3 regions of the Cupriavidus sp. F041 genome follow, and region 2 is predicted to be linked to each of the others. Evidence: riboswitches for the same ligand, from Rfam matches in the RefSeq annotation. Region 2 holds a riboswitch; each other region holds the start of a gene.

Region 1 (10,062 bases), on a different contig from region 2:
GCGCGGCCACCGGGTAGGCGGCTTCCTGGCGCGTGTACTTGTGCTCCCAGGCATCGGCGGTGATCACGGCGGCAGTGTGCGGCGCGTTCTTCAGCGGGTTGTCCTCGCGGTCGAAGCTGCCGTCCTCCACACGGCCGATCTCGGCGCGGATGGCGATCATGGCGTCGATAAAGCGGTCCAGCTCGTGCAGGGCCTCGCTTTCGGTCGGCTCGATCATCAGCGTGCCCGGTACGGGGAAGCTCATGGTCGGGGCGTGGAAGCCGTAGTCCATCAGGCGCTTGGCCACGTCCTCGTTGGAGATGCCGGTGCTCTTCTGCAGCGGGCGCAGGTCCAGGATGCACTCGTGCGCCACCAGGCCGTGCTGGCCGGTGTAGAGCACGGGGAAGTGCGGGGACAGGCGGCGGGCCACGTAGTTGGCGGCCAGGATGGCGTTCTCGGTGGCGGCGGTCAGGCCGGCCGAGCCCATCATGGCGATGTACATCCACGAGATCGGCAGGATGCTGGCCGAGCCGAACGGCGCGGCGGAAACACCGCCGATGCCCTGGTCGTCGCGGCGATAGCCCACGCTGTCCTGGTTGGGCAGGAAGTCCGCCAGGTGCGCGCCGACCGCCACCGGGCCAACGCCCGGGCCGCCGCCGCCGTGGGGGATGCAGAAGGTCTTGTGCAGGTTCAGGTGGGATACGTCGCCGCCGAACTGGCCCGGCGCGGCGGTGCCGACCATGGCGTTCATATTGGCACCGTCCACATAGACCTGGCCGCCGTGCTTGTGCACGATGTCGCAGATCTGCTGCACGCCCTGCTCGAACACGCCATGCGTGGACGGGTAGGTAATCATGATGGCGGCGAGGTTCTTGCTGTGCTGCTCGGCCTTCTTCGCCAGGTCTTCCAGGTCGACGTTGCCGTTCTCGTCACAGGCCACCACCACCACCTTCATGCCGGCCATCTGCGCCGAGGCCGGGTTGGTGCCGTGGGCGGAGGAGGGGATCAGGCAGATGTCGCGATGGCTTTCGCCACGGCTGGCGTGATAGGCGTGGATGATCAGCAGGCCGGCGTATTCCCCTTGCGAGCCGGCATTGGGCTGCAGGCTCACCGCGGCGTAGCCGGTCGCGGCGCACAGCATGGCTTCGAGCTGGTCGATCATCTCGCGGTAGCCGACCGTCTGGTCCAGCGGCGCGAACGGGTGCACCTTGCTGAACTCGGGCCACGTCACCGGGATCATCTCGCTGGTGGCGTTGAGCTTCATGGTGCACGAGCCCAGCGGGATCATGGTGCGGTCCAGCGCCAAGTCCTTGTCGGCCAGCATGCGCAGGTAGCGCAGCATCTCGTGCTCGGCGTGATGCGTGTTGAACACCGGATGGGTCAGGTAGGCGCTCTGGCGCGCCAGGCCGGCCGGATAGGCGTCCTGCGCGGCGGCTTCCAGCGCGTCGAAATCGGGCACCGGCTTGCCGTGGGCGAAGATTTCCAGCAGGGTGACGACGTCTTCACGCGAGGTGGTTTCGTCCAGCGAGATGCCGATGCGGGTGGCGCCGGCGTGGCGCAGGTTGATGCCGCGGGCGGTTGCCGATGCGTGCAGTGCTTCCGTGTTGAAGCCGGTTTCCAGGGTCAGCGTGTCGAAATAGGCGGCGTTGGTGCGCACATAGCCGAGCTGCTCCAGGCCGCCGGCCAGCGTGGCGGTCAGGCGGTGCACGCGCTGCGCGATGCGCTTGAGGCCTTGCGGGCCGTGGTACACGGCGTACATCGAGGCCATCACGGCCAGCAGGACCTGCGCCGTGCAGATGTTCGAGGTGGCCTTCTCGCGGCGGATATGCTGCTCGCGCGTCTGCAGGGCCAGGCGATAGGCCTTGTTGCCTTGCGCGTCGATGGTCACGCCCACCAGGCGGCCGGGCATGGAGCGCTTGAAGGCATCCTTGACCGCCATATAGCCGGCGTGCGGGCCGCCAAAACCCAGCGGCACGCCAAAGCGCTGCGAGTTGCCCACCGCCACGTCGGCGCCCCATTCGCCGGGCGCGGCGATCAGGGTCAGCGCCAGCAGGTCGGCGGCAGCCACCACCAGGCCGCCGGCGGCGTGCACGGCATCGGCGATGGCGCGGTAGTCGGCGACATCGCCATTGACGCCGGGATACTGCAACAGCACGCCGAAGGCATGGGCGCCGGCGGCTTCCGAAGCGGGGCCTACCTTGACCTCGATGCCCAGCGGCAGGGCGCGGGTGCGTACCACTTCCAGCGTTTGCGGCAGCACGTCGTCGGCCACGTAGAAGGTATTGGAAGCGTGCTTGTTGACGCGCTGCAGCAGCGTCATGGCCTCGGCGGCCGCGGTGCCTTCGTCCAGCATGGACGCATTGGCGATATCCAGGCCGGTCAGGTCGGTCACCATCTGCTGGAAGTTCAGCATGGCTTCCAGGCGGCCTTGCGAGATCTCGGGCTGGTAGGGCGTGTAGGCGGTGTACCAGGCCGGGTTCTCGAAGATATTGCGCAGGATCACGCCCGGCGTCAGGGTGTTGTAGTAACCCTGGCCGATAAAGCTCTTGAGTACCTTGTTCTTGTTCGCCAGCCCGCGCAGCCTGGCCAGCGCCGCTTCCTCGGTCAGCGGCTCGGTGAACTCGCCCAGCGGCATGCCGTCGCGGCGGCGGATGGCGGCGGGGATGACGGCGTCGATCAGCGCGGCGCGGCTGTCATAGCCGAGCACCTTGAGCATGTGCTGTTGCTCGGCGGCATCGGGGCCGATATGGCGGGAGGCGAAGGCGTCGCGCGCCTCCAGTTCGGCCAGCGTGGGCCGGGCAACTTGGGCGGCAGTCATGGGCAGGGGGGCGTTCATGGCAAGGATCTCGTGGGAGCGGTGCGGCGGGTGGTCGGCCCGGCCGCGTCGCGGACAGTCTTTGTCCGTCATTCCCGTGGCGCGGGAATGACGATCTGGCATCAGGCGCCGACGTTGGCCTTGTAGGCGTCGGCCGACATCAGGCCGTTCACGTCATCGCTGTTGGCCGGCTTGAGCTTGAACAGCCAGGCGTCGAAGGCGTCGGCATTGACGCTCTCGGGCGAGGCGGCGGCGGCATCGTTGACGGCGATCACTTCGCCGGCCACCGGGGCGTAGATGTCGGACGCGGCCTTGACCGATTCCACCACGGCCAGCGCGTCGCCGGCACCGACCGACTTGCCCACTTCCGGCAGTTCCAGGAAGACGATGTCGCCCAGCGCGTCCTGCGCGTGGTCGGTGATGCCGATGGTCAGCGTGCCGTCGGCTTCGACGCGCACCCATTCATGGGACTCGGTGTATTTCAGGTCGGCGGGGAAATTCATGGGATTGCTCCAGATTCAATTTGTTATTCAGCGCCAGCCGGGCGGAGCTTCCGATACACGATGATCGATGGGTAACCGCCGGCGGGCGCGCTGTGACCGGGTGCGAGCGTTCAACTCACGAGTGCCTTGCCATTGCGCACAAACGGCAGTTTAACCACAGTCGCGGCGAGTTTGCGGTCGCGGATCTCGACCTGAACCTCGGCGCCGATGGCAACGTCGCGCGGCAGGCGGGCAAAAGCGATGGATTGGGACAGCGAGGGGCTGAAGGTGCCGCTGGTGATCTCGCCGTCGCCGGCGGGGGTGATCACCTTCTGGTGGGCGCGCAGCACGCCGCCTTTTTCGCGCAGGATCAGCCCGACGAACTGCTGGGTCTGGCCGCCGGCGACCAGCGCCGCCTTGCCGGTGAAATCGCGTTCGCTTTGCAGGTCCACGGTCCAGGCCAGGCCCGCGTTGAGCGGCGAGGTGTGGATATCCATGTCCTGGCCGTACAGGTTCATGCCCGCTTCCAGGCGAAGCGTGTCGCGCGCGCCCAGGCCGGCCGGGCGCACGCCGGCGGCGATCAGCTTTTCCCACAGGCCGGCCACGTTCTCGGCCGGCACCACCAGTTCGAAACCGTCTTCGCCGGTATAGCCGGTGCGCGCCACCATGACTTCGCCGAGCGCCGGATCCTGCACCACCACGGCGTTGAACGGCTTCAGGGATTCGCTGGGCTGCGTCGAGGGAAAGGCGCTCCACACCTTGGCGCGGGCGTTCGGGCCCTGCACGGCGACGATGGCCAGCGGGGCCACGCCGTCGGGCGCGTTGTCGTGGCGGCGCGGCGTGATGCTCACGCCGCTATTGGTGGCGGCGTTGCGTGCGGCGATCCATTCGATATCGTTGTTGGCGGTGCCGGCGTTCACAACCAGGCGGAAGTGGTCCTCGGCGAAGAAGTAGACAATCAGGTCGTCGATGACGCCGCCCTTTTCGTCGAGCATGCAGGAGTACAGCGCCTTGCCCGGCGTTTGCAACTTGTCCACATTGTTGGCTAGCAGGCCGCGCAGGAAGGCACGCACATGCTCGCCATTGAGATCGACCACGCACATGTGGGAGACGTCGAACATGCCGGCGTCCGTGCGCACGGCGTGGTGTTCCTCGATCTGGGAGCCGTAGTTGACCGGCATGTCCCAGCCGCCGAAGTCGACCATGCGGGCGCCGAGGGCGCGGTGGATAGCGTTGAGGGGCGTGGCCTGGAGCGTCATGGAATCCTCGGGGGAAGGCTAATCTCGGTTCGAAAACGAAAAAAGGGCCATCCGCCGCAGGATTCGGCGCGCAATAGCGCTGCCAGATCCGCTGCGGCGGATGACCCCTCTGTCCTCGATACCTGAGAGATTACAAGGCGGCCCCGTTAAACCAGGACCCAGGCCTTGCGCGCCCCTTCGGTGGGCACGCTCACCATTCATCAAGCAAATGGCGGGTGCCGCTCTCCAGAGTACGGCTTGCATCGTGTGCATGTTGCAAGCCGATCCGACCAGTCCATGGTGCCTGAGAGTTTTCGGGTGATACCCCTTCGGCGGCGCAAGCTTCGCGCGCTCTCCCGGTCGGATGCGCGCAATTTACGGGAGCGTCCTGGCTTTGTCAACGCATCCGGCTGGGGCCGCCATCCTGCTGCGGCGCACTACCGCCTGTGATGATTGTCGGTCGTGACGTTACCGATCACACCGCCTACGGCGGCGCCGCCCAGGGTGCCTAGTGCGTCACCGCCAGTCAGCACGGCACCGCCTACTGCACCGACGCCAGCACCGATCGCCGTATTGCGCTGCTTTGGCGTCATATCGGCGCAACCCGCCATGCTGGCTACCGCGATACCGATCAGGACCGCCTTGCTTAAGGAATGCAGGGTGTTCATGATTCCCTCCAACGTATCGTGAAGTGCATCCCGCACGGGGCATACTCGTGCCGGACATAAAAATTAGACGGGCCAGGAGGTTCGCGGCTCCCGGGCTTACGAAGTGTTACCGGCTCCGTGATGGCCACTTCCTACTTGGGGCGGGGCCAATGCCGCGTGTTAACATCCAGCCTCCGCCCAGCAATCGCGCATGCCGCGTTGCGCATCCGTCACCCCCGCCTCGCATGACCCACGGACTCAATCCTGCCCAATCCGAAGCCGTCCGCTATCTCGACGGCCCCTGCCTCGTCCTGGCCGGCGCCGGTTCGGGCAAGACCCGGGTGATCACGCAGAAGATCGCCCACCTGATCGAGGACAAGGGCTTCCAGCCCAAGCACATCGCCGCGGTGACCTTTACCAACAAGGCCGCCAAGGAGATGCAGGAGCGTATTGCCAAGCTGATGGAAGGCAAGACCACGCGCGAGGGCAAGCGGATTCCGATCAAGCAGATCACCGTCAGCACCTTCCACTCGCTGGGCGTGCAGATCCTGCGCGCCGAGGCCGAACACGTAGGCCTGAAGCCGCGCTTCTCCATCATGGATTCGGACGATTGCTTCGGCATGGTGCAGGAGCAGCTCGCCAGCACCGACAAGAAGCTGATCCGCAACGTGCAGAGCACCATCTCGCTGTGGAAGAACGGCATGGTCGATCCCGAGACCGCCATCGCCCAGGCCGAGAATCCCGACGATCATCAGGCGGCGCTGATCTACCGCAACTACGTGGCCACGCTGCACGCCTACCAGGCGGTGGATTTCGACGACCTGATCCGCCTGCCGGCCGAGCTGTTCGCGCGCAACGAAGAGGTGCGCATGCGCTGGCAGAACCGGCTGCGCTACTTCCTGGTGGACGAGTACCAGGACACCAACGCCTGCCAGTACCAGTTGCTCAAGCAGCTCGCCGGCGGCTCGCACCTGCGCGCGCCGGCCTTCACCGCGGTGGGCGACGACGACCAGGCCATCTATGGCTGGCGCGGCGCCACGCTGGACAACCTGAAGCTGCTGCAGACCGATTTCCCCGACCTGAAGGTGGTCAAGCTGGAGCAGAATTACCGCTCCACCGTGCGCATCCTGGAAGCGGCCAACTCGGTCATCTCCAACAATCCCAAGCTGTTCGACAAGAAGCTGTGGAGCGAGCACGGCATGGGCGACCCCATCGCCATCAACCCGATGAACGATGAGGAGCACGAGGCGGAATCCGTGGTGTTCCGCCTGTCGGCGCACAAGTTCGAGCGGCGCGCGCAGTTCCGCGACTACGCCATCCTGTACCGCGGCAACCACCAGGCACGCCTGTTCGAGCAGATCCTGCGCCGCGAGCGCATTCCCTATGTGCTGTCGGGCGGGCAGAGCTTTTTCGACAAGGCCGAGATCAAGGATATCTGCGCCTACCTGCGCCTGATCGCCAACCCGGATGACGATCCCGCCTTCATCCGCGCGATCACCACGCCCAAACGTGGCGTGGGCAACACCACGCTGGAAGTACTGGGCACCTTCGCCGGCCAGGCCAAGGTCTCGCTGTTCGAGGCGGCCATGATGGGCGGCATCGAGGGCAAGCTGCAGCCGCGCCAGCTGGAGCCGCTGCGCGTGTTCTGCGAGGCGATGGTGCGGCTGGCCGGGCGCGCGGCCAGCGACCCCGCTACCGAAGTGCTGGACGACCTGATGGAAGGCATCCACTACGAAGCCTACCTCTACGACACGTTCGACGAACGCCAGGCGCAATCGCGCTGGACCAACACGCTGGAATTCCTCGACTGGCTCAAGCGCAAAGGCACCAAGCCCGAGGCCACGGGTGAGGGCGAAGCCACCGGCTTCGACACCGCCGACGGCTTTGGCGATGAAGGCAAGAACCTGCTGGAGCTGACGCAGACGGTGGCGCTGATGAGCATGCTTGAAGGCCGCGAGGAAGATCCCGACGCCGTGCGCCTGTCCACGCTGCACGCCTCCAAGGGGCTGGAGTATCCGCACGTGTTCCTGGTCGGCGTGGAAGAGGGCATCCTGCCGCACTGCCGCGAAGACGAGGACATGACCGACGAGAAGATCGAAGAGGAGCGCCGGCTGATGTATGTGGGCATCACCCGCGCCCAGCGCAGCCTGCATATCAGCTGGTGCAAGAAGCGCAAGCGCGCGCGCGACACCTACTCATGCCAGCCCTCGCGGTTTATCGGCGAGATGAAGCTAGAGGAAGCGCCCGAGATCAAGGACGAGACCCCGGCCATGAGTCCGAAAGACCGCCTGGCCGGACTCAAGGCGTTGCTGGGCACGCCCGGCAAGACCGCAGCGTAGCCGGCGCCGGACGTACAAAGCCCGAACCTACACAGCCGATACATTGCCCTACAAGCGGGACAAGACCCCGGCCTGATGCCTCATTACCATTGATCGTGCCTGGGCTGTCGTTCTGGTCCGGGCGCCGCACTGCTTCGTCCCTTCGGAGCGGGGTGGCCGGGCCGTGATGCCCGACTTCTTCCCTGTTACGCGCCTCCGTACTTGAGTGTCCGGGGGCGTTTTTTTGATGGGCAGGACCGGGGCTGCCTCAGGTTCGCGCGATACCTATCGTGAACTCACCCTCCAGCGTGCCGGCCGCATCCTGCAAGCGGCGCACCCGCACCAGGCCGGGATGCGCGCCGGCAATCGGGTCCTGGCTGTTCCGGTACGGCGAGGCGCCGCGAGCGCGATAAGCGGGGTGGCCGAGGAGCACTTCGCGGTTCACCTCCTCGTCAAAGAACATCTGGGAGGTCAGCACCTCCTCCTTGCCCACATGGATCTTCAGATGGATATGCACCGCGCGCGGCGCGTACCAGCCGGGGTAGATCGTCAGGAACTGCGCACTGCCATCGGCTCCGGTGGGTTGCACGCCCCGCAGGAAACGAGCGGCGCTGGTGGGCGCAGCGTGCATGCCGCCTTCTTCCCGCCCTGGCCCGGCGCCACCCGCGGGCGGTGGTATACGGTCTCCCCGCGCACCGGGGGGCGGCGGCATGCCGGCCTGGTCATAGCCGCTATAGCTGCCGCCGGCATCGCAGTGCCAGATGCTGGCCAGCGCGCCGGCCACCGGCGCGCAGCCGCGGTCGGTATCCACCACGACCAGCCGCAGTCGAAGCAACTGGCCCGGCCGGCCATCGCGGATATCGCTGCGCATCAGCGCCTGGTCAATATAGAAAGGGCCCTCGGTCAGTGCCGGCGTGGACTGCGCGGCGGCATCGCCCGCCAGCCCGATCAGGCCCGCGCCGAGCGAGCCGCCCAGCACACCGCCGAGAAAGCGGCGGCGGCTGCCGGGGGAGTCATGCTTACTGCGCATCGTGTGCTCCTTGTCGGTGAGGTCCCGCAGCACCGGGTACGTTGCCCGGGCCATCCGCGCCGAAGGCGCAGGGCATGGGCGCGGGCCTATGCGGGGGCATCGCGCCGCCGGCGAAGAGGCCAGGCATCCCGCCCGGCCACGGCCAGCGGCCCGCTTCCGGCATGGCGCGCAGGCGTTTGCGCTGGCCGGCATCCAGGCTTTCGTCAAAGGCGATCCAGCGGTCGCGCACGGTGCGGCGGTCCTTGTCGAGCGCGTCGTGCAGGCGGTCTTCGCGCTCCGCCCGGGCGCGCAGCGACGGCTCCGGCGCGTTGGCCGTGCCGGCGGCATCGGACGGTCCCTCCTCGCGGATAAAGCGCGCCCGCAGTTCCAGTGCATGCGCATGCGCCTCGCGCGCGGCGGCGCGGGCGGCTTGCCAGAGGGCGGTCTGCGCCGGCGTGAGTGCCAGCGCGTCACGCAGCGCGTCGGGTGAGCCTGGCCGGCCAGGCCCGGCCGTGGCCGGCGCGCCGGTCTGCAGCGCATGGGCGGGCAAGGCCAGCGCGCACACTGCGCACAGCGCGGCAAGCGATAGCAGGGCGCGGATTGAGGGTAACAAGCGGGGTAACAAGGCTTGTGGCTGGGTCATGGGAATCTCCGTGGAACTCTTGCGGGGGAGAGGCCCGGGCCGCCGACACCATGCGGATGGCTAAAGCATAGCGGGGCGCCGGGCCGCCTGTGCGGGCCTGCCGGGTGCAAAGCAGCGGGTTGGCGACATGCCATCTTAAAAAGCCAGGCCCGCGTTTGCTTGAGGGCTTGGTCAGCGCGCCGAAGCAATGCCGTACAAAGCGGGCCGCCGGGCGGCGGGCTTTGTATCGCGCCTGATACAAAGCGGCCACAACGCGCCTATCAGGGCGCAACGCCGGGCTGGTAGAGTGAATCCCTGGCGGCGGCCGCTGCCCGGCCGAGCCCGATTCACCCCCGATTCGACGCAAACCTGCCGCGAACTCCGCTGCAAACCGCCGCAATAGCCTCCTGCGAAACCCGATGGATCTTTCCCCCGCTACGCCCTTGCACTTGCTGATCGTCGACGACGATCCACAGATCCGCTCCATGCTGGCCGAATACCTGGCCACCTTCGGCATCGAAGCCGATGGCGCGGAGGGTGGTGCCGCCATGCGCGCCGCGCTGGCCGTGCGCGACTACGACCTGGTGGTGCTCGACCTCTCCCTGCCCGGCGAAAACGGCCTGGCGCTTTGCCGCGAAATCCGCGAGCGCGGCGACTTGCCGGTGATCATGCTCACCGCGCGCACCGAACTGGCCGACCGCGTGGTCGGGCTGGAAGTGGGCGCCGACGACTACGTCACCAAGCCCTTCGAGATGCGCGAACTGGTGGCGCGCATCCACACCGTACTGCGCCGCAGCCGGGGCGGCGGCGTGAAGCGCCCCCCGGCGGTGGGCGGCCATGAGCTGCGATTCGGCCACTGGCGCCTCAATACCACGCTGCGGCAACTGGTGGACGGCGAGGACACCGTGGTGCCCTTGTCCAATGCCGAGTTCCGCCTGCTGCTGGCCTTTAT
Region 2 (10,062 bases):
CTGCATGGCCAGTACCCGCTCCTCCCACTGTGCGTGGAACGGAGGTTCGTCAGCCTCGGGATGCACTTTGCCGAAGCCGTGCATGCCGCCCATGTCGTGAATGCCGTTCATGGCGATATCTCCTCGGGGCGCAGGGGCAGGCCGGTGCCTATCATGCAGTCACGAGTGATGAGCCGCATCAGGCGCTCCTCGGGCCAGCCTTCGGTGCCGGCGGGGCGGGGTGGTACCACGAGGAAGCGGGTCTCCGCGGTCGAGTCCCAGACACGGATCTGCGTGTCTTCCGGCAGTATGACACCGAAGTCGGCCAGCACGCCGCGCGGATCTGACACAGCCCGCGAGCGATAGGCGGCCGACTTGTACCAGACCGGAGGCAGCCCGAGCACGTCCCATGGGTAGCACGAGCACAGCGTGCAGACGACCATGTTGTGATGCCCGGGCGTGTTCTCCACCGCGATCAGATGGTCGCCCACTTGGCTGACGACGCCGAGCGCGGCGATCGCTCTTGTCGCATCCGCCAGCAGCACGGCCTTGAACTCTGGATCGAGCCAGGCCCGGGCGATCACTCGAGCTCCGATGTGAGGGCCAATCTTGGTCTGGTATCGCTCGACGATAAGGTCGAGGACAGCAGGGTCGACGTAGCCCTTCTCGGTCAGAATCGTCTCGAGCGCGCGCACCCGCAGTTGGATCGGCGACAGCTCGGAGTGGTCATGCGCGTCGGCGCTCATGGATGTACCCGCATCAGGCTAACTGTTTTTTGTAGTGTAGACCCGCTGGTTTGGGATCGTGAACCTTGAACTTCCATCTCCGGCTATAGAAAGCTGGAAATATCACGAGCGCGCGCAAGCGTGCAGCGGATGGGGTGACCGACCCGCAAACGAAAAGACTTAAATCGCCCGCGAAAAATCTTAGTTCTCCCCGCCTCCGTCCGCGGCCATAGTGGGAGGCCCGCGTCTTCGCTGCGGATATGCCACAAAGCAACTCAAAAGAACCGGAACGGAAGAACAAACACCATGCGCGCTCCCAATTGGATTTTTACCTCAATCGCAGCAGGCTTCATAAGCCTGGGCATGACGGCCTGCAGTTCGCCTGGCAAGAGCGCTGCCGCGAACAGCACGACGGCGAGCGTATCAGCCCCCTCCGGTGACCAGATCGTTGCGGCATGGACCTACTTGTACGGGCGCTATCTGGTGCTGCAGCAGGAGAACTACGATATCAACGTCGAGAAGGTTGGCTACAACAAGATTAAGTACAACCCCCTCGGCTCCGCCGCATTTGTGAATCCAAACATGGATGTAGCCTATCTGGAGGCCTGGCTCGCCGCGGACAAGGATCATGCCGTCATCCTGAACGTGCCACAGGTCAAGGGGCGCTATTACACGGCCGAATTACTCGACGGATGGGGCGAAGTCATTGCCAATATCAACGAGCACAGGCGGACAGCGAGATCGTGGATCCGCTCTTCCAGTTCCGCAACTACAGCCTGCAACTGCCCGATCACTGGAGCACCATCAGCAATGGCGCAGGCTTCGGTACGGACTATTTCAGCCGCATCGCGGCGGCCAAGTCCAATATCTTCGTCAATAAGCAGAACGAGACCAAGTACTTCTATCAGGATCTCGATGCCGCCGGCGGTCGCCTGAACGGTGCCAACAAGTACACCGTTACCTTCGCCAAAGGTGCCGAGCCACCGGTAAAGGGCTTCTGGTCGCTCACCCTCTACAATCAGCATCATTTCTTCTCCGAGAATGCACTGAAGCGCTACTCCATCGGTACGAAGAACAAGAACCTGAAGTACAACGCCGACGGCTCTCTGACGCTCTATGTCCAGGCTGATTCGCCGGGCGCCGACAAGCAGAGCAACTGGTTGCCGGCACCGAAAAGCGAGGATTTTTCGTTGTACGTGCGGGCCTATTGGCCGGAGGCGGCCGCGCTGAACGGCAAATGGACGCCGCCGCCAGCTGTGAAATCGAACTGAGGGGACCCTCCCGCCAGCGTACAGAGTACAGAGCCGGGCTTGGCTATCGATGCGAGCCCAGACGTTACCCGTTACCTCCTTTCTTTGCCGCCTCTGCAAGGTGATCGATCAGCGCCAGCACGGTCCGCGTTTCGCGCGCGCCCCGCCGCGTGATGATCTTGAAATCGAGATGCGTGCTGTAGCGCTCTGGCGCGAGACGGCGCAACAGGCCGGGCGCCACCCATGCATCCGCATAGTGCGGCGGCAGAAAGCCAATGTAGTTCCCGGACAGGATGAGCATAGCGCGCCCTTCCACGTTGTCCACCATCGCTGCAGCCTCCTGCATGCCGAGCAGGTCAAGCTCCTGCCGCCCGAGGTAGCCGCGCGTCGCCAGGTTCGCACCGGCAACCTGCTCCGCCAGGCCCTTCTGACCGATATGGGAAAAGAGCGGATGCGGCGATGCGCAGTAAAGTCCTTGCTCCTCCCGATAGAGCAGGCGGTAGTCCAAGCCGGCTACCGGGTCCGGAAACGGCCCGACCGCCAGGTGGAGGCTGCCATCCAGCACCCGCTGTTCGAGGCGGTTGGGCGAGTCGATCTCGATATGTAACTGCACTTTCGGCGCGGCCTGGCCGAAGCTGCGGATCGCCGCCAGTTGAGGCGCCCCGCGGTCGGTCAGCGTGGCCTCGATCAGCCCCAGGCGAAGCACGCCGTGGAGTTCCTTGCGGATGGTCCCGGCTTCCATCTGGAAGGTATCCACCGCCGCGAGCAGCCGTTGTGCCGCGGCGTGCATTTGCTGCCCCTCCTCCGTCAGGCGAAACCCGCTGCGCCCGCGCTCGCACAAGCGCACGCCCAGTCGTGCCTCGAGTTGCGTCATGTGCTCGCTGATGCTGGACGCGCCAATCCCCAGCAGCGATTGCGCCGCGGCAAATCCGCCACATCCCACGATGGTTTCGAAGATTCTCAGTAGCTTGAGGTCCACATCCCGGAGTTTCACGCTTCGGCCTTTACTTCGGATTTATCCGAAATGAAGTTCTTAACATTCTGATTGTACCGGACCATTCCGTTGTCCAGAATGGACTCGTCCCTACCGCATCAACGAAGAAAGGATTGGTGAACACAATGTCTGAAAATCAATATGAGAAGGGCCGGCTCGACCTCCCGTTCGTCGGCATCTGCACGTTCGGCAAATCGCCGCTCTGCCTCGACTGGGACGCCATCGACGCCGACGTGGCCGTCATCGGCGCGCCGTTCGACTGCGGCACCCAGTGGCGTGCCGGCGCGCGCTTTGGGCCGCGCTCGATCCGCGAGGCATCCACGCTGTTCTCTTTTGGCCACAGCGGCGCCTATGACTTCGAGGACGATGTCGTGTATATGCCGGCCAACGAGGTCAGGATGGTCGACATTGGCGACGCCGATATGGTGCACACCAATACCGAGAAGTGCCATGCCAACATCGAATACGGGGTGCGCAAGATCCTGAAGGCCGGCGCGCTGCCCGTGGTGCTGGGCGGCGATCATTCGATCAATATCCCGTGCATCGCGGCCTTCGAAGGCCAGGAGCCGTTCCACGTGGTCCATATCGACGCCCATCTGGACTTTGTCGACGAGCGGCATGGCGTGCGTCACGGTCACGGCAACCCCTTGCGCCGCGCCGCGGAGAAGAGCGTGGTCAGCGGCATGACCCAGATCGGCATCCGCAATGTGTCCTCTACCGCACGCGAGGGATATGCCCAGGCGCGCGAGATGGGGTCGGACATCATCTCGGTGCGCCAGCTTCGCAAGCTCGGTATCCAGGGTGTGCTGGACCGCATCCCGAAGGGCGTACGCTATTACCTGACTATCGACATCGACGGGTTCGACGTCTCCATCGCGCCGGGCACGGGTACCCCGAGCCATGGCGGGCTGACTTACTACGAGGGTCTTGAATTGTTCGCTGGCCTGGCCGAGCAGGGCGACGTGGTGGGTATTGACCTGGTAGAAGTCGCTCCCGACTACGACCATACGGGATCCACCGCCATCCTCGCCGCGCAGCTTTTGCTTAACACGATCGGCCGGGTGATGCATCAGCGCAAGGTCAAGCGCGCCGCTGCGCGCTGAGCGCGAAACGGGCCGCGCCATCATCAAGCATGCCGTCGTCGTTACATGGCCACGCAGCGCGCTGTTCACCGGCGTCGCGCGAAATGGCAAAAATGGGGAGCCGCAATGTTTCGTCAATCTCGTTTCTGGACTGGCCTGGCCGCCGGCGTGCTGGCGTGCCAGTTGCCGTCCTTCGTCATGGCTGCGGAGCAGCAGGTCGTCAAGGTCGGCCTGACCGGCCCACTGTCCGGCCCGCAAGCCGCAATTGGCAAGGACAATGAAAACGGCCTGCGCATGGCCATCGATCAACTGAATGCACAAGGCGTTGTCGTCAACGGCAAAGCCGTGCGCTTTAGCCTGGTCTCCGAGGACGACGCGGCAGATCCGCGCACCGGCATGTCGGTTGCCCAGCGCCTGGTGGACGGGGAAGTGAAGGTGGTGTTCGGGCCGTTCAATTCGGGCGTCGCCATCCCGATCTCCCGCTTGCTGGACCAGGCCGGGATAGTGATGGCGACGGTGGCTTCGAACCCCGCAATCACCCAGTCCGGGTACACCTATATCTTCCGGATCTCGGCCAATGACAGCCAGCTTGGCAAGCGCATGGGCGAGTTTGCTTCAGCCAAACTGCGCGCCAGGCGTTTCGCGGTCATCGACGACCGGACAGCCTATGGCCAGGGCGTGGCGGACGAGTTCGTCAAGGCGGCCAGGGCGGAAGGCATCGAGATCGTTGCGCGCGAATTCACCTCGGACAAGGCCGTGGACTTCGTCCCGATCCTGACCCGGATACGCGGCATGAAGGTGGACGGCATCTTCTATGGTGGCTACTACTCGCAGGCCGGACCGCTGCGCAGCCAGATGAAACGGCTCGCCATGACCAACGCCTATCTGCTCGGTGGCGATGCGATGTGCAATATCGAACTGGCCAGGCTGGGGGGCGATGCCGTGGACGAGCATGTGTACTGCCCGCAGGGTGGCCCCGTGCTCGAGAACACCGGCCCGGGGCGTCAATTCAAGACCGACTACAGGAAGCGCTACAACACAGATCCGCTCACCTACAGCGCCTCCCTCTATGACGGCCTCAGGCTGGTAGCCCAGGCGATGAAGGCAGCCAACTCGGTCGAGCCGGCGCAATACCGTGCCGCGCTGGCGGGCATCGATATGCAGGGAGTGGCCGGCCGATATCGCTTCGACCCCAGCCGTGACCTGCGGGATTCGCCGATCACCATCTACACCTACCGCAACGGCGCCCAGGTGCCACTGCCGCAGGACAGGTAGCGCCAGTTGGCTAGCCTGCCTCGTTGGCAGGCACGACATAGCCGCCTCGGGATTCTTTTTTTGTCGAAGGATCGGCGATCCGCCGTACCGCTGCGCCTTCTTGCCCTGCATAAGGAGTTCAACACCCCTGTATTACTCACAGAGCAGACCCACAAAACACACCACAAGACACATCACAAGACTGGTTTCCCCGTTGCACGCGGCAAAGGCCCATGCCCGGACAGACGTAGCGCGACCAGGACAAAAAAATTCGGAGACAGCGTATGAGCAACACAAAATCCTTGCGCGGCATGGAGCCGTTACCAAGCGGCAGGCACCGCCCGGGACACCCAGCGAGCCAGGCCCGCAGCGGCCCTGTGGATGCCGACACCAGGCAGGTACTGCGCCGCGCTACCGCGGCGGGCTTTATCGGCACCTTCATCGAATGGTTCGACTACGCCGCCTACGGCTTTCTTGCAACGGTCATCGCGGTAGTGTTCTTTCCCAAGAGCGACCCGACCACCAGCCTGATGGCTACCTATGCCGTATTCGCGCTGTCCTTCGTCGTGCGTCCGATCGGAGGGGTGATCTGGGGGCATTTCGGCGACAAGTTCGGCCGGCGCAATACGCTGTCGCTGTCGATCATGATCATGTCCTGCTCTACCTTCCTGATCGCCTTCCTGCCGACTTATGGGCAGGTGGGCCTGTGGGCGCCGGTACTGCTGCTTGTCATCCGGCTCGTCCAGGGTTTCTCGGCTTCTGGCGAATACGCCGGCGCCTCGGCGTTTCTTGCCGAATATGCCCCAAACCGCAAGCGCGGGCTCTACACCAGTGTCATTCCCGCCGCTGAAGCCGCCGGCCTGCTCTTCGCATCGCTGTTCGTCGCCGGGCTGCATACGGTGCTGACCTCCGGGCAGTTGCTCGAATGGGGCTGGCGCGTGCCGTTCCTGCTGGCCGCCCCCTTTGGGCTGGTTGGCCGTTACATCCGTCTTCAACTAGAGGACACGCCGAAGTTCGTCGCGATGGAGCAAGCCAATCACGCACCGCAGGCGCCGCTGCGCGAGCTGCTCACCTCGCATCGCCGCACCATGCTGGTCGGCTTCGGCGTGACCTGCCTTAACGCCGTCGGCTTTTACCTGTTGCTCAGCTATATGCCTGTGTACCTGTCAAAGGAACTCGGCATGAGCGACTCGGTTTCCTTCCTGGTGTCTACCGTATCGCTGGCCAGCTATGTGCTGATGATTTTCGTGATGGGCTTGCTTTCCGACCGGTTCGGGCGGAAGACGATGCTGGTTTCCGCCTGTATCCTGTTTGCGCTCTTCACGGTGCCGCTGTTCCATTCATTGTCGAGCGCCGGCATTGTCGGCATCTTGCTGATCCAGGTGGCGCTGGGCGCCTTTCTCACCATCAACGACGGCACGCTGCCGTGCTTCCTGTCGGAGAGTTTCCCGACCCGTGTGCGATATAGCGGATTTGCACTCTGTTTTAACAGCGCGAACGCCCTGTTCGGCGGCACCGCCCCCCTGGTTGCGACCTGGCTGATCAGCGCCACGGGCAATAAGCTCGCGCCAGCCTGGTACCTGGTCGGGGCCGCGGTGGTGTCGCTGATTGCCATCCTGGCCAGCCGCACGCCCTCGGGCGGTGCGTTACCGGACTGAGCAAGCAAGCCAAGGGATCGCAGCTTGAAGCATAAGCGGAGATCCCGGGCAGCGCGGACGCAAGCCGGCTGCAAGACGACGCAGGAGAGACCGGCGGTGGCTGCGTGCCATCACCGGCGCCGACGGAGCAACCACCCCGGAAACTCTCAGGCAAAAGGACTGTGGCGTCGATTTAAAAATCTGGAGAGTGGCGTTCCAAGGAATGCCCACCGAAGGGGACGGCACCGGTCACCGGCCGATGCCAAAGCTCTCAGGTACCGGGACAGATGGGGTAGGAAGCCGAGGATTCGGCCATCGCTTTGCCTGACAGAGGACCCTGCCATGTCTCAGATCATTGTCATCGGCGCCGGCATTACCGGCGTCACCACCGCCTACACACTGTCGAAACTCGGTTACGAGGTGACCGTCGCCGACCGCCATCTCTATCCCGCCATGGAGACGTCGTTCGCCAACGGCGGCCAGCTCTCCGCCTGCAACGCGGAAGTCTGGAACAGCGCGGGAACGATTCTCAAAGGCCTGAAGTGGATGCTGAAACGCAACGCGCCGCTGCTGGTGAACCCGAAGCCGTCGTGGCACAAATACTCGTGGATGGGCGAGTTTGCATCGAACATCGCGCATTATCGGGAGAACACCATCGAAACGGCGAAGCTGGCCATTGCCGCCCGCCAGCATCTCTTTGCCATGGCCGAGCAGGAGAATATCCAGTTCGACCTGGAGCGCCGCGGCATCCTGCACTTCTATCACGACAAGGCCGCTTTCGAGGCCGCGGGCAGGACGAACGCGCTACTCGTGGCAGGCGGACTGGAACGCTTTGCAGTGTCACCGCAGGAGATCAGGGCAATCGAGCCAACGTTGCAAGGCGATTACTTCGGCGGATTCTTCACGCCATCCGATTCGACCGGAGATATCCATAAGTTCACGCGCGGCCTGGCGCTCGCTTGCGAGCGGCGCGGCGTGCGCTTCCTGCAAGGCACGGACGTGCGAACTATCGACTTATCCGCCAGCGGCGTGCGTATCGGCCTGCAGGCGGTGGACGGCGCGGCGTCGCCATCGGCAAACGCGAGCGCAGCGTTCGATATCGCCGGCGATGCGCTGGTGGTTTGTGCCGGCGTGGGCAGCCGGCATATTGCCGGCATGCTGGGTGACAGGATCAATGTCTATCCGGTCAAGGGCTACTCCATCACGGTGCATCTGGACGATGCCGACAGCGTGGCGAACGCACCGTGGGTCAGCCTGCTCGACGAAAGCGCAAAGATCGTGACGAGCCGGCTCGGCAAGGACAGGTTCCGCGTGGCAGGCACCGCGGAATTCAATGGCCAAAATCGCGACATCCGAGCCGATCGCATCGAGCCTCTCGTGTCATGGACGCGGCGCAATTTCCGCATCGATACCTCCCGCGTAGTGCCGTGGGCGGGACTTCGCCCGATGATGCCGGACATGATGCCGCGCGTGGCAAAGGGGCGGGCGCCACGGGTGTTCTACAACACGGGCCACGGCCATCTTGGATGGACGTTGTCTGCTGCAACGGCGGCGGCGATCGGCACGACCATCTTCGAGAGCTATCCCGTTGGGTAGGAGGCCGGTACTGCAAGACAAGTGACGCGCGCGTTCGTAGGCCCTCTGAATATCGCGCAGACCTGGCGCGCGGGATCGGGAACGCCCTGAGTAGGGTCGCGCCAAGGCAGGTATCCCGCCCTGGCGCCGCCGCCTGTTCCCCGGATCCGTGAGTGAGCTACATGCTCCTACCAGTCGCCATAGGTCGATACGATGCCACGCGGCAGCGCGTCGCGTTCCGCACCAAGGTGGGCGCCGCTCGCGTCGCCCGAGGCATCCTTGCCGACGGCGGTATGCACCACCACCAGGTTCAATGCGGGATCTACGAAGATGGCCTGCCCGTAGACACCCAAGAGGGCAAACCGGCGGTGACTGCCGGGCAGGATCCAGGTTTGCAGGCCATAACCGTAGTAGGTGCTGCCGTGGTACCGCATGTTCCCTGGCCGAAATGCTTCGGGTTGCCGTGCCGCATCCGTCATCGCGAGCAGGTGGTCGCGTGATACCACGGCGGTGCCCCTCACCAGGCCATCCGTCGCCATCATCAGGCCCAGGCGAGCGTAGTCGTGCAGCGTGGCATTGAAGGCGCCTTGCGCGAATTCCTCCTGGTCGACCGGGTTCACCAGCCAGGTCGCCAGCGCTTGGGCCCCTATCGGCTTCCATAGCTTCTCATCGACGTAGTCGCAGAGCGTGCGGTTCGTGGCACCGCGCACCACCAGCCCCAGGATTTGGGTCTGGGCCCCGGCATAGTTGAAGCGCTGCCCTTCGGGTTCGCTGCGTGCCGTGATCAGTCGAGCGGCCTGGGCAACACCGACCCGGCGCACGGCTTCGTTGAACCTGGCCCGATCGTCCTGCCCCGAGTAGTCCTCGATATACCGGGCGCCTGAGGACATGCGCATCAGATTCACGATCCGGGTCTGTCCGTACAGCGTGTCCTTGAGTTGGGGTACGTAGGTCTCGGCGGTGTCATCAAGGGAGCGGATGAAGCCTTCTTCCTGCGCCTTGACGATGGCCAGCGCGGTAATCGTCTTGGCCATCGAGTTGGAGAGCATCCGCATGTCAGCGCTGCGCATGTAGTTGTAGCGTTCCGCGACAATCTCGCCGTCCTTCACGACCAGAAGTCCGGTTGCACGCTGTCGCTGCATTTAGTCATCCAGGGGTCAGCTGGCGGCCATGAAAGCGGTAATTGAACGGCGTCTCGATGGCAGCCTTCTTCAGCACCAGCGGATCGTCTGCCGGGGCGAGCGCACAGGACGGATTGAAGCTGTCCATAGCGCTGAACGAACCGACGAGATAGGGTTCCGTGTAGGCTTGCTTCAGGCTGCGAGCCGCTGGATAACCCTCGGCTCTGCCCAGGGATTCTTCATCGGGGGCGGCAGCGTTTGCGCTGGCGGCGAGCAAGGCAATCAGAGGAAAGAAGAGCCGGCGAGCGAGTGTCATCATTGCAAGATGTCATTGCGATGGCTGCATATTCTCATATGCGATGAATACAATGGTCCGGCGGCGGTGAGAGGGCTGCTCACCGCCTCCCCCCGATCCACCGCACAATCTCCGCGAACACCGGCATAT
Region 3 (10,062 bases), 1.1 Mb from region 2:
ATGCTGGGAATGCTGTTGAACTGGCGGCCCAAGCGCTTCCTGCGCGCCGTGGCCAAATCGGTGCCCTCCACCGCCGGGGTGCTGATCCAGTTTCCGCTGTATGGCGGCATCGCATTCATCCTTACCAAGGCTGCCGGCGTAGACGGCACGACCCTTTCGCACCATTTGGCGTCGGCCTTTGTCTCGGTTGCCACCAGGGAATCGTTTTCCGCCGTCATGGGCGTGTACTCCGCCGTGCTCGGCTTCTTTATGCCGTCGGGCGGCGGCAAATGGGTCATCGAAGCGCCCTACGTGATGCAGGCGGCAAACGCGCTGCAGGTCCACCTGGGCTGGGCGGTGCAGGTGTATAACGCCGCGGAGGCGCTGCCCAACCTGATCAACCCGTTCTGGATGCTGCCGCTGCTGGGCGTGCTGGGGATCCGGGCCAAGGACGTGGTGGGCTTTACCTTCACCCAGCTGCTGGTTCACACGCCGCTTGTGCTGTTCATGCTCTGGGCATTTGCTTCGACGCTGCCTTACCGCCCGCCCATGATGCCTTGATGCGTACAGGCTACGCCGAGCCGTGGAGGCCTGGGACGGCCCCTGTTCAACCGGATATTCCGGCGCCTCCGGCGCATTGCCCGGTTGAGTCCGGCCATCGGGGAGTCCATGCTTCGCGACGGCATCTGGCGGCGCTGGCGCCATCGCGCCCGGCCCCCTGGGTTCAGCCCAGTTGCGGCTTGCGATGGCCATCCCGGTTTAAGATGCTGGTTTCCGGCCGGCCTTGCCAGCCCGGACTTCACCCCCACCACTCTGCAAACTGACACATGAAGAAAATTGCCCTGCTACTTGCCGCCCTGGGAATGGCCTCCGTCGCCCACGCAGCCGCTCCGGCCGCGGAAACCCTGCCGTCCGGCATGTCCATCGAGCAAATCGTCAAGGGCACCGGCGCCACGCCGAAGGCGTCGGACACGGTAAAGGTGCACTACCGCGGCACGCTGACCGACGGCACCGAGTTCGATAGCTCGTACAAGCGCGGCCAGCCGATCTCGTTCCCGCTGAACCGCGTCATCCCCTGCTGGACCGAAGGCGTGCAGAAGATGCAGGTCGGCGGCAAGGCCAAGCTGGTCTGCCCCGGCCCGACCGCCTATGGCGCGCGCGGCGTGCCGGGCACGATCCCGCCGAATGCCACGCTGAACTTTGAAGTGGAGTTGCTCGGCATCGGCAACTGACGGAGGGCGGTTCCACAGTTTGACCAGGCCCCGGCGAGCCCGCCGGGGCGCTGACGAGCTGACGATTACGAGCAAGTCGCCCGGGAAGAACGTGAAGAGGCCGGGATGTGACCATCGCCAGCACGTGCCACCGGATGGGCCGGGCGATTCATCACTGTCGGATCGGGTTCGAGCCACTCGACCCGATCATGGCGAGGACAAACTCGGCCAGCGGCTATCGGACGCAGCAATTCGCGGCGATCAGCAACGCATCCGGCAAAAACGGACTTCGCGGCAGCGTGGCAGCCTATTCGTTTCCGCTACCGGGCACCATGGAGCGACGCTTTCGCGTCACCACAAGGGGTGCCTGGGGGTTGCCGTCGGACGTCACGCGTGGCGTGCGCGGACCAACGCCCGGCGTGCGCGGGCCGCTGCCCGGCGCACGCGCGCCGCCGCCGCCACCACCGGGCGGGCGCGTGCCGGTGTCCAGCTGGATGGTCGATATGGCTCGCTTGTAGATGGTCTGCATGCCGCCAGGTGTGCTCAGCATCACCACAAAGGCGTCGAATGACTCGATGGAGCCGACGAGCCGGATGCCGCTGACCAGGTACACCTGCACACGCTTGCGCTCTTTGCGCGTTGTGTTCAGGAAGGAGTTTTGCGGGTTGGTATCGTCAAGCTGCATGTGAATTCAAAAATGGGGCAGGCGAAGCGCTGCGGGAAACTTGGGCTACTGCGGCGTTGCCTGGCCGGCGCCGGCGCACCACATCGGTGCTTGCACGCACATGCGCCATGTGCCGCGCACGCCGGAATGGCGCCGCGCAATCCTGGCCTGCATTAGCCATTCTAGCGCAAGCCGATCAGTCCCCCTGAAACCGATACGCTGCCCTCGCGGCGGCAGGGGCAAATCCGTATTGCGAATCGTTACCTGTTTGTCTATGCTTCGCTGTCACATATGACTGAGCCGAGGCCTTCCATGCAGCGTATTTGCCTGTTCCTCCTAGCTGGCGTGTTCTCAACGGGAGCAATCGCTGGTGCCAAGTGCGTCGCCCATCCCAAAGCCGAATGGATGAAAGAAGCCGACGCCAGGGCCACGATCGAAGCCCAGGGCTACACCATCAAGAAGTTCAAGGTGGACGGCAACTGCTACGAGATCTACGGCACGACGAAGGAAGGCAAGAAGGCCGAGATCTACTATGACACCAAGACCCTCGATGTCGTGAAATCGGAAATCGAGAAGTAACGGCGGTCTCAGGCGGGCACGCCATGATGACAGGCGCTGCGTCGGTTCGCGTTTGGGATATTGCCGTGCGCCTGACGCACTGGAGCGTGGCCGCGCTTGTGCTGCGGGGCCTGGTCGAGGACTCCGGCGGCCCGTCGCACCGCGCAATGGGCTATGTTGCCGCCGGACTGGTCCTGTTCCGGATCCTGTGGGGTTTCATCGGTAGCGAGCCTGCCAGGTTTTCCGCGTGGCTGCCCACGCCCTCCCGCCTCCTGGCCTACCTCAAGGCACTGATTGCCCACCGCCCGCCCCGGTATCTGAGCCACACGCCGCTCGGCGCGATGATGATGATCACCATGTGGGCCATCATCATCGCGCTCGCCGTGACGGGCTGGATGTCGAGGCTGGACGCATTCTGGGGTGAGGATGGACCGAAGGACGTGCACGAGTTACTGGCCGAAGCCCTGATGGTGCTGATCGTCATACACCTCATTGCCGCCGTCGCGATGAGCATGGCTCACAAGGAGAATCTCATCGCCGCCATGCTCACCGGCAACAAGCGGCGCGGTGGCGGCACTTGAAGGTGCCGCGGCAGCATGGGAGCATTGTCCCGATACGGGCCTCCCACCAGTCATTGCGATTCCGCTTAGCCCGTGCTAATGCGCGGCTTCCAGGAGAACGGCAATTCTGCCAGGCTCCGGTCTGCGCGCGCTGGCGACACATATATCACATAGTGATACAAATTGGAGTTGCCTCGGGCTTGTCACGAGAGCGTTCAAGCTGGTAGCATCCCGCAACTAGTTGCATCGTATCAGCAGTGGGTGCTGACGCGCGGCATCAACAAAGTGCCAGGGCGCCCAGAGCCTCATCGAGCACTGACCGGAGACAGCTTTATGCTTACCCACGTTTATCTCCGTTCGGCGTCCCAAGCCGACATCGAGCCGATGACTTCGTTGCTGGCAGAATGCGGCCTAGCCACGGAGGACGTGACGGAGATCCTCGACAGCTTCCAGATTGCGCTTTGTGACGGTCGTATCGTTGGCTGTGCTGCAGCGGAGCGTCGTGGACACTCACTCAGCAGTCAGAAATATATGCGACAAAAATTGAACTTCCATGATCTGTTGAAATCCGACGTTAATGAAACGAGATGGACGAACCTTGGCGCATAACACCCTTGAGGAAATGCGCGTACTGGCGGTGCAGCGGATGAGGGAGGGTGAGCATCCCGAGGACGTGGCCAAGTCCTTTGGCATGCATCGTTCCTGGGCCTTCCGATGTCGCGCTATGACCATGGGCCGCGGCAAGGGCTTGCAGGCTTTGCGCTCAACCAAAGGTAGTGGCAGGCCACGCAAACTCACGAACAGCCAAGAAGCCCAGGTGTTTCGCTGGATCAATGGCAAGAATCCGACGCAATACGGTTTTGACTTTGGTTTGTGGACGCGCCAGATTGTTCAGTTGTTGGTGGAAGAAAAATTCGGAGTGGATCTGTCCTTGGCTAGCATCGGTGCGCTTCTGGCGCGCAGGGGACTGACGCCGCAAAAGCCACTGCAACGCGCCTATCAACGCGATCCAATGGCCGTTGAGACATGGCGCAAGGAGACCTTTCCTGCCATCGCGAAGGCGGCAAAGGCACAGAAGGCTGACATTTTCTTCTGGGACGAGTCTGGCTTTCGTGCCGACACCGTGCATGGCAAGACATGGGGTGCGCGTGGCAAGACCCCGGTGATCGATCGGCCGGGGCAGCGCCAGAGCATCAGTGCCGCGTCGGCGGTCAACTCCAAGGGGGCCTTCTGGTTCGCCACCTACAAAGGCGGTCTGACGGGAGAGCTGTTCGTCGAACTCCTCAAAAAGTTGATGCGCGGGCGAAAAAACAGCGTGCACATGGTGGTCGATGGACTGCCCGCGCACAAGAAGGCATGCGTGAAGCGCTACGTTCAATCGACAAAGGGCAAGCTCGCATTGCACTTCTTGCCTGGCTACTCGCCCGACCTTAATCCAGACGAGTTGGTGTGGAGTCATACCAAGCGCACAGGTGTGGCACGCAGGCCTCTTCGTAAAGGTGAGGACCTGCAACAAAAGGTTAACGAACAGCTTCAAACCGTGGCGGAAAACCCGACGCTTGTACGCTCATTCTTCCGCCATCCTTCTGTCGCATATATTTCTGACTGCTGAGCAATTATCATCCGGTCCGTGGCAGTGGAGTCCGGCTATCGAGATAGGGGCGTCGCGAGCCGCCTCGTAGAAAAGCTTCTCGTGCGCGCCCGCGGCACTGAAGTCCGACATGCTTTTCTCTTGTCTGCATCGGCTCCCGCCTATTTCGCGCGCTGGGGTTTCTGCCACATCCCGTTCGATAAGGCTCCGCCTGAAGTCCAAGCCTCACGGGAGTTCCGCAATGCTGCACAAAGCTCAGCGCTATGCATGTACTGCGAGCTCAAGTAGGCATGCAACGCGCGCCTGACGCGTGAAGGACCTTGCCTCGCTCAATGGCCCCGTAGGCGCTTGCTGCCAGAAGAAAATTCAGTGCACGTTCGCGCACAAAAAAAACCACGTCGCCGGAAACTGGTGACACGGTGGCCGCAGGACTATATCGCGAGTCCATGCAGAATTAAAAATTCTTAATCTGAGAATTAAATAGATTTTTCCGGCTTATCTCTTGGCCATTGTGACCCTCACCACCCATGGCATGGTAGGTGGTCGGCAAGTCGCCATGACACAGCGCTAAGGTTAACCCGCGCCCCACTGATATCCGTCTTTTTCGGCACTCACCTGACTCCAAATTGTCATCTAGGTCCAGTTAAATACGCGAGCGGTTATTTGCAACGTCATCGGCGAGTTCATCGCCGCTAGTGGCCAGCAAGACTCTGGCATGTTTGCCAAAACAAAAAAGAACGCCCGTTCGCGAGATACCGCCAAGCGAAACGAGGCATAGAAAAATTTGAAGGTCAATATGCATCAAGCTCTCGCTTCTCCCGTGGTCACGAACGACGCGTCGCTAGCCGGCGCTCGCAGTGGGAGAAGGACTCGCTGGACTGTCTCGGCCGGCATCAAGGCCCTGCGCCACGAAGCGGCAAGCCTGCGCGCAACTGCTCAGGCAAGGATGACCCTTGCCGGCACTTGTGTTGGGCTCTGCGACCCTAGCGACTTGCTGCAGCGGGCCGCGATTCTCGACAGGGGCGCTGACGTTCTGGCGCTGACCGACTGGACCTGAGTCAGTTCGCTTTCTTTATCGTCGCCCGGGCAGTAAGCGATGGTGGTAAGGCGACTCCGTCGCGTCCAGTTGGGAAAGGGAATTGATGCCAAGCATTGCCATGTCCCGCGAGACTTCCGCCTTCAGCAACTCAATGGCGTGGGTGACGCCGGCCTCACCGGCAATGGCGGCTGCGTATGCGAATGGCCGGCCGACGAATACGAACTTGGCACCGAGGGCAATGGCCTTCAGAATATCCGTTCCGCGGCGGATGCCAGTTAGTGCGAACGGCGGTCGGAAAGGAACGCTTTCGCTCTGGGATGTTGCGGCGACGAGAAGAATGCTGACGGAGCCGCCTCTTCGAGAATGGCACCCCGGTCCATGAACCAGACGCGGTCTGCGACTTCTCGGGCGAAGTTCATCTCGTGGGTGACACAGACCATTGTCATGCCGTCCTTAGCCAAGCCTTTCATGACGTTCAGCACCTCTCCCGCCATCTCCGGGTCCGGCGCACTCGTAGGCTCATCAAACAGCATGACGGGTGGGTCCATCGCCAACGCGCGTGCGATGGCGACCCGCTGTTGCTGCCCACTGGAGAGCTGCTGAGGATACGCTTCAGCCTTGTGGCCAAGACCGACGCGTTCGAGCAGCGCGAGCGCCTTTTGCTTCGGCTCACTCTTGCTCTTCGACGCGACCTTTGTCGGTGCGAGACAGATGTTCTCGCTCACGGACAAATGCGGGAAGAGATTGAACTGCTGAAAAACAAAGCCAACGTGGCTGCGGAATTTATTGATGTTCAGTGATGGCGCGTGAATATCTTGCCCATCGAGTGTGATACTGCCCTTCTGGATTTCTTCCAGGCGATTCAGCTTTCGCAAAGCTCAAGCAATTCCTGGCCTTTTCTTGTCGCGCAATGAAGCCGAAAGGTCCACGTCGGGTTGGAGCGTGACCTGCGGATACGCTCCTTTTAGTTTCCTTACGAGGCTGGGGAACCATGTCAGTGCGATTAGCTCCGTGAGTCCGATATGACGCACTCGCGCAACTTGCCGGGCGGATGCCCGGATTTCCTCCAGCGGTACGGCGCGCGGCTACTTCAAACGTTTAAGAATCGGCGACTCCAGAAGGAGATGCTACAAAACGCTGCTACATCGGCGGGCGGGCCCGACGCCCGCTACCTATACTGCCCTTGCAGTCTCCCCGCCACGCGTGCTATGGTGCGGCTTCCAGGAGAACGAGGCGCCCCCCGTCATATCAGGTTGGGCGTTTCTACCGAAGGCGTACCCCTGAAACGCTCAGGTGCAGAAGACTGGAAACCGATAAAACTGGAGAGCGCCGGACCGGACCACCAAGCGTGGCGCGGCATGCGGCCGCCGAAGGGGCAAGCCGGCACCCGTGGTGGGTGCGGCGAATCTCTCAGGCAAAAGGACAGTGGGGGCAGACAGGCCAGATGGCCTGTCTGCCCCTTTTTGCTGTCCGGAGCCTGAAGAATGAAAGTCATCGTGATGGGAGCCGGCGTGATCGGCGTCGCTTCTGCGTGGTACCTGGCCAAGGCCGGGCATGAGGTGGTGGTGCTGGAGCGCAATGCGGGCGCCGCCCGGGAAACCAGTTTTGGCAACGGCGGCCAGATCTCGGTCAGCCATGCCGAGCCATGGGCCAACCCGGCCGCGCCGCTGAAGATGCTGCGCTGGCTGGGCCGGGAGGATGCGCCCCTGCTGTTCCGCCTGCGCGCCGACCCGGCGCAATGGTCATGGGGCCTGAAGTTCCTGCGCGAGTGCACGGCTAAGCGCTCCACCCACAATATGATCCAGTTGCTGAACCTGGGCACGTACAGCCGCGCCAGCCTGCAGGCCCTGCGCGAGGAAACCGGCATCGAGTATGACCACCTGACGCGCGGCATCCTGCATTTCTACACCAGCCAGAAGGAGTTCGACGCGGCCATCGAGCCGGCGCGCATCATGCGCGAACTGGGCTGCGAGCGCCGCGTGATCGGGCCCGACGAAGTCGTACGCCTGGAACCGGCGCTGGCCAATATCGCGCCGCGCCTGGCTGGCGCCACCTATACCAGCGAGGACGAATCCGGCGACGTGCACCGCTTCACCACCGAGCTGGCGGCCAAGTGCGAGGCGCTTGGCGTGCGCTTCCGCTACGGCGTACGGGTGCAGCGCCTGCATGCCGATGGCGGCAGGATGCGCGGCGTGGAGATCGCCGATGAAACCGGCGGCTACCAGATCGAAAGCGCCGATGCCTATGTGCTTGCGCTGGGCAGCTTCAGCCCGATGCTGGCGCGCCCGCTGGGGGTGAAGCTGGATATCTATCCCGCCAAGGGCTACTCGGTGACGCTGCCGGTGCTCGACCCCGCGCGCGCGCCCAGCGTGAGCCTGACCGACGACGAGTACAAGCTGGTGTTCTCGCGCTTTGGCGACCGCCTGCGCGTGGCGGGCACCGCCGAACTCAATGGCTATGCGATGGACCTGAACCCGGTGCGCTGCGATGCCATCGTCAAACGCACGCTGGACGTGTTCCCGGGCATGAGCCGTCCTGAACTCGCTCGCTTCTGGACTGGCCTGCGCCCCGCCACGCCGGGCAACGTGCCGTATATCGGTGCCAGCGGGATCGACGGCCTCTACCTCAACACCGGCCACGGCACGCTGGGCTGGACGCACGGCTGCGGCTCGGGCCGCGCCATTGCCGACATCATCAGCGGTTATGTGCCGGAAGTGGACTTTGCCTTCAGCGGCGAGCTGCCGGTGCACAAGGGCCCACGGGCGCTTTCCGTGGCGGCAAGTCCGGCCGGCGTAACGGCCCACTGAGCGCGAACTGCGGCGCTCGTTACTGCGCCCTGCGCCCGGCCACCTGCGCCGGGCGCTTTGCCGTTACCATGTGCGTCCACGACCCCGCAGGCTCCCCATGAAGCTTAACCAGTTGCGTGCCCTGGCCGCCATCGCTGACACCGGCAGCATCCAGGAAGCCTCGCGCATCCTTCACCTGACGCAGCCCGCGCTGAGCAAGGCCATCAAGGAACTGGAGAGCAGCGTCGGCGCCACCTTGTTCGTGCGTTCGAGCAGGGGCGTGCGCCTCACCCCCCATGGCCAGCGGATGGTCACGCATGCCCGGCTGATCAGCGAGAACGTGCGGCGCGCGCGCGAGGACCTGGAAGACATGATGGGCAGCGTGGTCAGCGAGATCACGGTTGGCGTGACGCCGGTCACGGCGGTGATGCGGCCGATGGCGGCCTGCCTGAGCACCTTCCGGCGCGAGTTTCCCAACGCCCGCCTGCGCGTGCAGGAGATGCGACCGACGCAGTTGCTGGAGCACCTGCGCGAGGGCACCATGGACTTTGCGGTGACATCCCAATTGCTGCCGGCAGACCGCGGACTGGATTGCACCCAGGCCTGCCGCCTGCCGACCATCATTGCCGCGCGGCGCGGGCATCCGCTGCGCGCGGCCCGCTCGGTGCGCTTGCTGCAGCAGGCCGACTGGCTGGTGCTGGACCCGCTCTCCGACACCAGTTCGCCCTTTCATCAATTGTTCGCGGGCAATGGCCTGGCGCCCCCCGCGCGGGTGATCGAGTGCACCTCCATGGGACTGGCACTGGAACTGTGCTGGAAGGCGGATACCCTGATCCTGCTTTCCAGCGAATCGCGCGGCAGCAAGTTCGTCACGGACAATATGGACTTCATCGAGGTGGAAGAGCCGGTGCCCGAGCGCACCATCTCCCTGGTCACGCGCGACCGGCACGTGCTGACCTGGGCCGCGGCTCGCCTGCACGATGCCATGCTGGAAGCGCTTTCCGGTGACTCCCCGGCGCTGGGCGGCGCGGCCGCCCCCTGAACTGGCCTGCGCCTGCGCCGTTGCATGGACGCGCGTAAGCTGCCCCCCCGCCGGCTTGCGCGGCACCCCTCCCCCCTTTGAGCATCGCCCGCCATTCCCGATGGCTGGCGCCCATGCCCGCCTATTCCCGCCTATTCCAGATTCTCATACCCATGAAAAAAAGCGAAGTGCTTATCCGGCGCCTCGCTCTTACCATGCCAGCACACCACTAGAGACGGCGCCGCGCCGCAACCGTCCCGAGCCAATCCCACCCGAGGAGGAAAGCATGACACACGCGCCTACCGCGCTATCCAGCCCCGCCGGCACGGCATCCGCCGCCGCCCCCACCGCGGCCCGCCCGCATTCGCACTGCGCCATCGTCGCCGCCGCGATCGGCAACGGGCTGGAGATCTACGACTTCACCGTCTACAGCTTCTTCGCCGCCACCATCGGGAAGTTGTTCTTTCCGTCGAGCAGCCCGCTGGCTTCGCTGTTGCTGTCCTTTGCCACGTTTGGCGCCGGCTTCGTGATGCGTCCGCTCGGCGCGGTGCTGATCGGTAGCCTGGCCGACCGGCGCGGGCGCAAGACCGCGCTCACGCTCACCATTGCGCTGATGACCGCGGGCACGGCGCTGATCGCGTTCACGCCGACCC

What was found. Region 2 has a riboswitch for glycine ahead of ACZY0R_RS10725 (D-amino acid dehydrogenase). Riboswitches for the same ligand answer to the same signal wherever they lie in the genome.
Region 1: another riboswitch for glycine. It lies ahead of gcvT (glycine cleavage system aminomethyltransferase GcvT); the one in region 2 lies ahead of ACZY0R_RS10725 (D-amino acid dehydrogenase).
Region 3: another riboswitch for glycine. It lies ahead of ACZY0R_RS15985 (D-amino acid dehydrogenase); the one in region 2 lies ahead of ACZY0R_RS10725 (D-amino acid dehydrogenase).

The regions. Positions count from the first base shown of each region.
Region 1 is NZ_JBVASY010000002.1:4,093,397-4,103,458, reverse strand. It holds gene gcvP (aminomethyl-transferring glycine dehydrogenase) at 1-2,815, opposite strand, end outside; gene gcvH (glycine cleavage system protein GcvH) at 2,917-3,297, opposite strand; gene gcvT (glycine cleavage system aminomethyltransferase GcvT) at 3,408-4,535, opposite strand; glycine riboswitch at 4,635-4,774, opposite strand; glycine riboswitch at 4,796-4,883, opposite strand; gene ACZY0R_RS36270 (YMGG-like glycine zipper-containing protein) at 4,952-5,182, opposite strand; gene ACZY0R_RS36265 (UvrD-helicase domain-containing protein) at 5,407-7,500, shown strand; gene ACZY0R_RS36260 (peptidase associated/transthyretin-like domain-containing protein) at 7,748-8,509, opposite strand; gene ACZY0R_RS36255 (hypothetical protein) at 8,499-9,131, opposite strand; gene ACZY0R_RS36250 (response regulator) at 9,530-10,062, shown strand, end outside.
Region 2 is NZ_JBVASY010000001.1:2,342,059-2,352,120, reverse strand. It holds gene nthB (nitrile hydratase subunit beta) at 1-111, opposite strand, end outside; gene nthA (nitrile hydratase subunit alpha) at 108-725, opposite strand; partial or broken gene ACZY0R_RS10755 (DUF1254 domain-containing protein) at 1,011-1,418, shown strand; gene ACZY0R_RS10750 (DUF1214 domain-containing protein) at 1,448-1,975, shown strand; gene ACZY0R_RS10745 (LysR family transcriptional regulator) at 2,040-2,948, opposite strand; gene speB (agmatinase) at 3,074-4,051, shown strand; gene ACZY0R_RS10735 (branched-chain amino acid ABC transporter substrate-binding protein) at 4,157-5,305, shown strand; gene ACZY0R_RS10730 (MFS transporter) at 5,569-6,942, shown strand; glycine riboswitch at 7,014-7,114, shown strand; gene ACZY0R_RS10725 (D-amino acid dehydrogenase) at 7,264-8,517, shown strand; gene ACZY0R_RS10720 (serine hydrolase domain-containing protein) at 8,685-9,638, opposite strand; gene ACZY0R_RS10715 (hypothetical protein) at 9,643-9,936, opposite strand; gene ACZY0R_RS10710 (cobaltochelatase CobT-related protein) at 10,013-10,062, opposite strand, start outside.
Region 3 is NZ_JBVASY010000001.1:3,472,057-3,482,118, reverse strand. It holds gene ACZY0R_RS16035 (short-chain fatty acid transporter) at 1-540, shown strand, start outside; gene ACZY0R_RS16030 (FKBP-type peptidyl-prolyl cis-trans isomerase) at 807-1,211, shown strand; gene hfq (RNA chaperone Hfq) at 1,498-1,875, opposite strand; gene ACZY0R_RS16020 (PepSY domain-containing protein) at 2,167-2,433, shown strand; gene ACZY0R_RS16015 (cytochrome b/b6 domain-containing protein) at 2,457-2,993, shown strand; gene ACZY0R_RS16010 (GNAT family protein) at 3,306-3,581, shown strand; gene ACZY0R_RS16005 (IS630 family transposase) at 3,550-4,584, shown strand; gene ACZY0R_RS16000 (GNAT family N-acetyltransferase) at 4,603-4,851, shown strand; partial or broken gene ACZY0R_RS15995 (alpha-hydroxy-acid oxidizing protein) at 5,636-5,878, opposite strand; gene ACZY0R_RS15990 (amino acid ABC transporter ATP-binding protein) at 5,878-6,477, opposite strand; glycine riboswitch at 6,912-7,038, shown strand; gene ACZY0R_RS15985 (D-amino acid dehydrogenase) at 7,087-8,409, shown strand; gene ACZY0R_RS15980 (LysR substrate-binding domain-containing protein) at 8,507-9,430, shown strand; gene ACZY0R_RS15975 (MFS transporter) at 9,696-10,062, shown strand, end outside.